DNA from 2 places in the Thiorhodovibrio litoralis genome. Region 2 is predicted to be linked to the other one. Evidence: predicted binding sites of a transcription regulator. Region 2 holds the regulator's gene; the other holds the start of a gene.
What was found. Region 2 encodes FNR, which switches genes on or off when oxygen is low (the NO sensors DNR and NnrR bind a similar motif). Its sites were predicted from a motif close to TTGATNTANATCAA; they were not measured.
Positions count from the first base shown of each region.

Region 1: the regulator FNR is predicted to act here: its motif matches at 1,393-1,406, upstream of Thiosp_RS01750 (ribonucleoside triphosphate reductase).

Region 1 is NZ_CP121473.1:369,158-372,570, reverse strand. It holds gene Thiosp_RS01750 (ribonucleoside triphosphate reductase) at 1-1,294, opposite strand, end outside; gene alr (alanine racemase) at 1,429-2,517, opposite strand; gene Thiosp_RS01740 (PAS domain S-box protein) at 2,585-3,413, opposite strand, start outside.
Region 2 is NZ_CP121473.1:3,133,985-3,137,397, reverse strand. It holds gene nhaD (sodium:proton antiporter NhaD) at 1-949, opposite strand, end outside; gene fnr (fumarate/nitrate reduction transcriptional regulator Fnr) at 981-1,739, opposite strand; gene Thiosp_RS13915 (sulfur globule family protein) at 1,997-2,395, opposite strand; gene Thiosp_RS13910 (DEAD/DEAH box helicase) at 3,007-3,413, shown strand, end outside.

The DNA.
Region 1 (3,413 bases), 2.7 Mb from region 2:
TCAGATAACCTAGGCGCGCGCAGTTGATGGTGACCACCCCGAGCGACCCGGTCTGCTCGGCCGAGCCGAACAGCCCGTTGCCGCGCTTGAGCAGCTCGCGCAGGTCGAGCTGCAGCCGGCAGCACATGGAACGCACCATGTTGGGGGTGAGCTCGGAGTTGATAAAGTTCTGGAAGTAGGGCAGCCCGTACTTGGCTGTCATCTCAAACAGCCGCTCGGCATTCTCGCTGTCCCAGATAAAATCCGGCGTGATGTTGTAGGTCGGAATCGGGAAGGTAAAAATTCGGCCCTTCGCATCGCCCGCGGTCATCACCTCGATGTAAGCGCGGTTGATCATGTCCATCTCGGCTTGCAGTTCACCATAGGTGAAAGACTGCTCGACGCCGCCAATCAGGGGCACCTGGTCGCGCAAATCTTCCGGGCAGACCCAGTCGAAGGTGAGATTGGTGAAGGGTGTCTGAGTACCCCAGCGCGAGGGAACATTCAGGTTGTAGATCAGCTCCTGGATGTACTGGCGCACACGGCTGTAGTCAAGCTGGTCCACCCGCACGAAGGGCGCAAGATAGGTATCGAAGCTCGAGAACGCCTGGGCACCGGCCCATTCGTTCTGCAGGGTACCGAGAAAATTGACGATCTGGCCGATGGCCGAGGACATGTGCTTAGGCGCGCCGGCCTCGACCCGGCCGGGGACGCCGTTCAGCCCCTCGTTGAGCAAGGTGCGCAGCGACCAGCCGGCGCAGTAGCCGGAGAGCATGTCGAGATCATGGATGTGATAATCGCCGTCGCGGTGCGGCTGGCCGATCTCGGGCGTATAGACGTGGCTGAGCCAATAATTGGCGATCATCTTGCCCGAGGTGTTCAGGATCAGCCCGCCGAGAGAATAGCCCTGGTTGGCGTTGGCTGAGACGCGCCAGTCGGAGCGGTCGAGGTATTCATTGATGGAGCCCGCGACATCGACCAGGGTGCGATGGTCGTGGCGCAGTTTGCGATGCTGCTCGCGATAGACGATGTATGATCGCGCGGTCTCGAAATGATTGGCGCTGATCAGAGTCTGCTCGACGACATCCTGGATGTCCTCGATATCCGGAACGCGCCCGTTATCGAAGCGGTGCGCCAATACCTTGACCACCTGGGCGGTCAGCAGGCCGGCCTCGAGCTCATCAAACTCCCCGCTCGCGCGCCCGGCGCGCAGGATCGCCGACTCAATCCGCGCGGACGCGAATGGCACTTCCTCCCCGTCGCGCTTAAGCACGCGCCGCGGCAGGCTGGCGAGGCTGGATTGGGAATGCGCCATGAGGCGTCCTCTCAGGCTAAGGCACAAGATATTGTGTTACAGAGTATAGAAGACACTAGATATTGTGAATGTTGTAATGACGCCAAAATCGCGAAAACATGATCTGGATCAATTAATGCACCGCTATGACGCTATCAAGAGAGCACTGCGGGGTAGCGCAACGGCACCCGGCGCGAGAGCCCGGTGAGCAGCTCATAGCTGATGGTGCCGCTGGCGGCGGCGACTTCATTGGCGCTGACCAGGTTGCCCCAGAGCTCGACGGGATCGCCGGGCTTGGCTTGGGGCTGATCGGTCAGGTCGACGGTAAGCATGTCCATTGAGACGCGGCCGATCAAACGGGTGCGCTGGCCATTGACGGCGACAGGCGTTCCGTCAGGGGCGTGGCGCGGATAGCCGTCTGCATAGCCGGCCGCGACCACGCCGACGCGAGTCGGACGCTGGCACACGAAGCGCCCGCCATAGCCGATGGCTGCACCCGCAGGCAGCTCGCGCACCGCAGTCAGCTCAGATTCAAAGCACATGGCCGGTTGCAGGGCATCAGCATGCGGATGCCCCTGCTCCAGCGGGCTTAGCCCATAGAGCATGATTCCCGGGCGCACCCAATCCGCGTGGGTGTCAGGGCGCGTGAGAATGGCGGCGGAATTGGCCAGGCTGCGGGGTCCGGCGGCCGTGTCAGACAAGGATGCGAAGCGCGCGAGCTGCCGGTCGGTCGGTGCCGGATCGGCCTCGTCGGCGCGAGCGAAATGGCTCATCAGCACCAGTTCCCCGACATGCGGGCAACTGGCAAGCTGGCGATAGGCTGCGACGGCCTGCTCGGGGGCGAGTCCGAGCCGGTGCATGCCGGTGTCGACCTTCAGCCAGACCCGCAGCGGCTGGCGCGGGCGGGCGTTCAGCAGCCACTGGAGCTGGCGCTGGTCATGCACCACCGTCATCAGCGCCAGGCGCTCAAGCGTCTCCAACTCGACGGGGTCGAAAATGCCCTCAAGCAGCAGGATTGGATTGTGGATGCCCGACTCGCGCAGCTCCAACGCCTCCTCGCTGCAGGCGACGGCAAAGGCATCCGCCTCCGCTGCCAGCGCGCGCGCGACCGTGACGGCCCCATGCCCGTAGGCATTGGCCTTGATGACCGCCACGACACGGGCGCCACCGGCGAGTTGTCGCGCCAGGCGATGGTTGTGCTGAATTGCCGCAAGATTGACCTGGGCACGAATGGGGCGGGACATCGCGTCAGAATATTCCAGATTTTCCCGGATAGGTAAGAGACGGCAAGCCTCTTGTCATCCGCTCTGATTACCAGCTGTTGCTAGCGGCGTGCCCCGGTTGCGCCTCAAGCGCGACGGCCATGGCTTCGCGCAGCTGCGCGAGATCGATTGGCTTGGCGGCATAGGCATCCATGCCGGCGCCGAGGAAGCGCTCGCGATCACCGCTCATCGCATGGGCGGTCAGGGCGACGATGGGCAGCAGGCGGTTGTGTTCGCCCGCCTCACCGGCGCGGATGGCCGCGGTGGTGGCGATGCCATCCATGCCCGGCATGCGCACGTCGAGCAGCAGCAGGTCGAAGTGCTGCTCGCGCAGCGCATCGAGTGCCTGGTAGCCGTCACTGACGGCATGAATCTGACAGCCGGCTTTCTCAAGCAGCTTCTTCGCCACCAGCCGATTGACCGCCTCGTCATCGGTGACCAGCACCCGCAGTCCCTGCAGCGGGTCCGCTGTCACGGCGTCGGCCTGCGGGGCGGTGCTGGCTGGCGCTGCCGCCCGGGCAAAGGGAATGGAGAGCGTGAACTCGGTGCCGATACCCGGCTGGCTGCCAATGCACAGGGAGCCGCCCATCAGCTTTAGCAGATTACGCACGATCGACAAGCCCAGGCCGACACCGTCGTGGGTGCGAGTAAAGATGTTATCGACTTGCGCGAAAGGCTCGAACAGATGATCCAGGTCAAGCTCCGCGATACCCGCGCCTGTATCCCGGACACTGAACAGAATCAGTTGATCATCGCCCCGCCCGTGGCCAAGCCAGCGGACCGTCAAGCTGACCTTGCCGTGCTCGGTGAACTTGATCGCATTGCCGAGCAAGTTGCCGAGGATTTGATGAACGCGGATCGGGTCGCCTTTGACCTGG
Region 2 (3,413 bases):
GGTAGGCCAGCCCGGTCATCATGCCCAGCACCGGCGGCAGATGGTAGTAGTTGTGGAAGCTCACCGCCGTGGCGATGGTTGCCATGAACAGCAGCACAACGCGGATGGCACCGCGTTTCATGCGCACGCGCTCGTCGCTGGCGGCGGGCTTGATGTTGGGAATTTCCTTGTGCATGAACCAGGCCGGCACCAAAAAGCTGATCAACGATGGAATGAACAAGCGGAAGAATTCGGCGAAGGGCACAAGGCCTTTCTGCCATACCATCAGGGTTGTGATGTCTCCGAACGGGCTAAAGGCACCGCCCGAGTTGGCGGCGATGACGATATTGATGCAAGCCAAGCCGACAAACTTCGGATTGTCCGCGCCGACCGCCATCACCACCGCGCACATCAGCAGTGCCGTGGTCAGATTGTCCGCCACCGGCGAGATGAGAAAGGCCATGAAGCCGGTCATCCAAAATAAAGTGCGGTAGCTAAAGCCCATGCGCAGCAGCCAGGAGCGCAAGGCGTCGAAGACGAGGCGCTCCTCCATGGTGTTGATATAGGTCATGGCGGCGAGCAGGAAGAGAAACAGCTCGCCATACTCCATGATGTTGTGCCGCACCGCTTCGGCCGGCGCATGTGACGAGCCATGGTGGGTGGAATAGTAGTAAGCCACCAGCAGCCAGATGAGGCCCGCCGCTAGCATGACCGGCTTGGATTTGGGGAGATGGGTGAACTCCTCGGTCATCACCAGGCCATAGGCGACGACAAAAATCAGCAGCGAGGTGAAGCCGACCCAGGTGGTGGTCAGATCCAGATGCGCGGCGCCAGACTCGGATGCCAGCAGAGCGCCGGAGAAGAACAACAGCAAGGTCGCCAACAGTGCAGTCGGGATGCTGATGGCCGGTCGCCCGATGCCGGGGAGGGCAGGTAGAAACCGCGAGGGCCGATTGCGAAGCTCGTGCATAACGAAAAACCCTGAGAAAAAACCGCAAATTTTAGCTGGTTTCGCGACAGCTTGTTTGGTTGCGCGCAATGCCGGCGAGATCCTCGAGCCTTGGCATGTTGCGAACTTGAACATGCTTGCGGTCGACATCCAGCAGGCGTTCGTCCTGAAAGCGGGTAAAGAGCCGGCTGACGGTCTCGACTGCCAGACCGAGGTAGTTGCCGATTTCATGGCGCGACATGCTCAGGTGGAAATCCGTTGTCGAAAGGCCCCGTTTCCCGAGTCGTTGCGACAGGCTCACCAGAAACGCAGCCAGGCGCTCCTCGGCATTGCGTTTGCCAAGCAGCATCAGCAGTTCGGATTCCTCGACGATCTCTTTGCTCAACAGCCGATAGAGCTGATGTTGCAGCGAGGGCAGGGTGGCGGCCAGTTCCTCAAGCCGCTTGAAGGGAACTTCGCAAATCGCCGAGGTCTCGAGAACCCGTGCCGAGCAAGAGTGAAAGTCCTGATCGATCGCATCCAGGCCGATTAGCTCGCCCGGCAGGTGGAAGCCGAGCACTTGTTCTCCGCCCTCAGGGCTTGGCGTATAGGTCTTGACCGATCCGGTCTTAACCACGAACAGCGACTGAAAACGTTCGCCGCCCTGAAAAATGTGTTCGCCACGATGCAGAGGGCGCGAGCGCTTGACCACGCTCTCCAGTCGTTCGACATCCTCGCTCGCCAGACCCATCGGCAAACAGAGCGCGTTGAGCGAGCAGTTGCGACAAGCCACCCGGATATTTTCAAACGAGATAATCTTTTCCTGACTCAAAGCGCTCCACTCCGTCTCGATTTTTTGCCATTGTGCAGCTGTCATTGACGGAGATCAAGAGACGCGAGCTGATCGACGCGCCGAATCAGCCGCCAGGGCATGCGCCAAACCATCCGGGTGCGCGCATTTGGCAGGTCAAAAATGGCGGGCAAAAAAAAAGCCGCGCCCACAGGGCGCGGCCTCATGCATCAAGCAAATGACTGCCTGAAGCGCCAGCTCGCGAGCGGTCTGCTCGCGAGAGGGCAGGTCAAGTCAACTTACTTGGACTCACCGCTGTTTGCCGGAGCGGCAGGAGCCGGCGCGCCATAGGGAGCACCGTAAGGAGCCGGAGGCGCATAGCCATAGCCCGGGCCGTAGCCGCCGCCGTAGGGTTGGCCATAGCCATAGGGGGCGTAGCCGTAGCCATAGTTGTCACGGCCATAGCCGTAACCGCGACCGCGACCATAACCGCGACCACCGCCACCGCCGGACATGCTGAAGTCCATGTTGCCATAACCGTCACCGAACATGTCACCGAGGCCATCGCCCCAGCCGTTGTTGTTGTAGCCGCCAGGGCCACCCCAACCGGGACCCCACCAAGCCTGCGCGGTACCCATCGAGAACGCAGCTGCGCCTACAATTGCTGCAGCGCCAAGCACTTTTGAAAACTTTCTCATTGTCTCTCTCCTGAATGGTTACGTCTTGCGGGATAAGCGGTTTATGTCACAACGAAACCGGGACTGCTTAAACGACCCAGGCTTTCTTGCCAAGGTTGGTCGCGTGGGCCGAGCCGTTGTCGTCAGTTGGCTCTTGCCCGTCCGACCGCTCCCGCGGCCCCGAGTTGCGTATTCGCCAAAGCGAATGGTCCCCGAGTATACGTGCAGGTTCCGAACTTGTGAAGTACCGTTCATGTCCCGTTGGCAAAAGTTTGCAATGCCAATTGTCACGAGGATGCCAAGGAGTGGCCGCGCGACATCGCTGCGCCCACGGGCGAAAACCCAGCACTAGCGGGCACTGCCGGGGCCCTTGCGCAGCGTGCGCGAAACGCGGGATTGAAATCGGGGCAGGCGAATATTGTGCTTGCTTTTCCGCGCTATTCGCGTATGGTGCACCCCAAGATGCAGCGCCCTCCGGTAGGTGCTGCCCGCTCTCACGGATGTCCGCCTTACCGCCCGCCCGTTGATCGCACACCTTAGGCACTACAAGTTCGCCAACGTTATTACCCCGACGCCTATACCGGCCCAGCCTGAATTCTGGGTAGGCCACCCAGATATCTTCAGGAGTTTCCATGTCATTTTCCGACCTCGGCCTGTCGGCCGAACTGCTGCGCGCTGTCGAAGCGCAAGGCTATACCCAGCCCACACCGATTCAACGTCAGGCCATCCCGGCTGTCCTCGACGGTCGCGATGTAATGGCCGGCGCCCAGACCGGCACCGGCAAGACGGCCGCCTTCACCTTGCCGCTGTTGCAACGCCTGAGCGAAAGCTCCCAGCCGACCACACAAGACTCCTCAGGCCGCGGCGCGCCCCGCTCACGCAGGCCGCGCGCGCTGGTGCTGACGCCCACGCGCGAACTGGCCGCTCAGGTTGGCGAGAGCGTGCGCGCCTACGGCCAGTTCCTGCCGCTGCGCGCCCTGCAGATTTTTGGCGGTGTCGGCATTGGACCACAAACCAACGAGTTGCGCCGTGGCGTTGA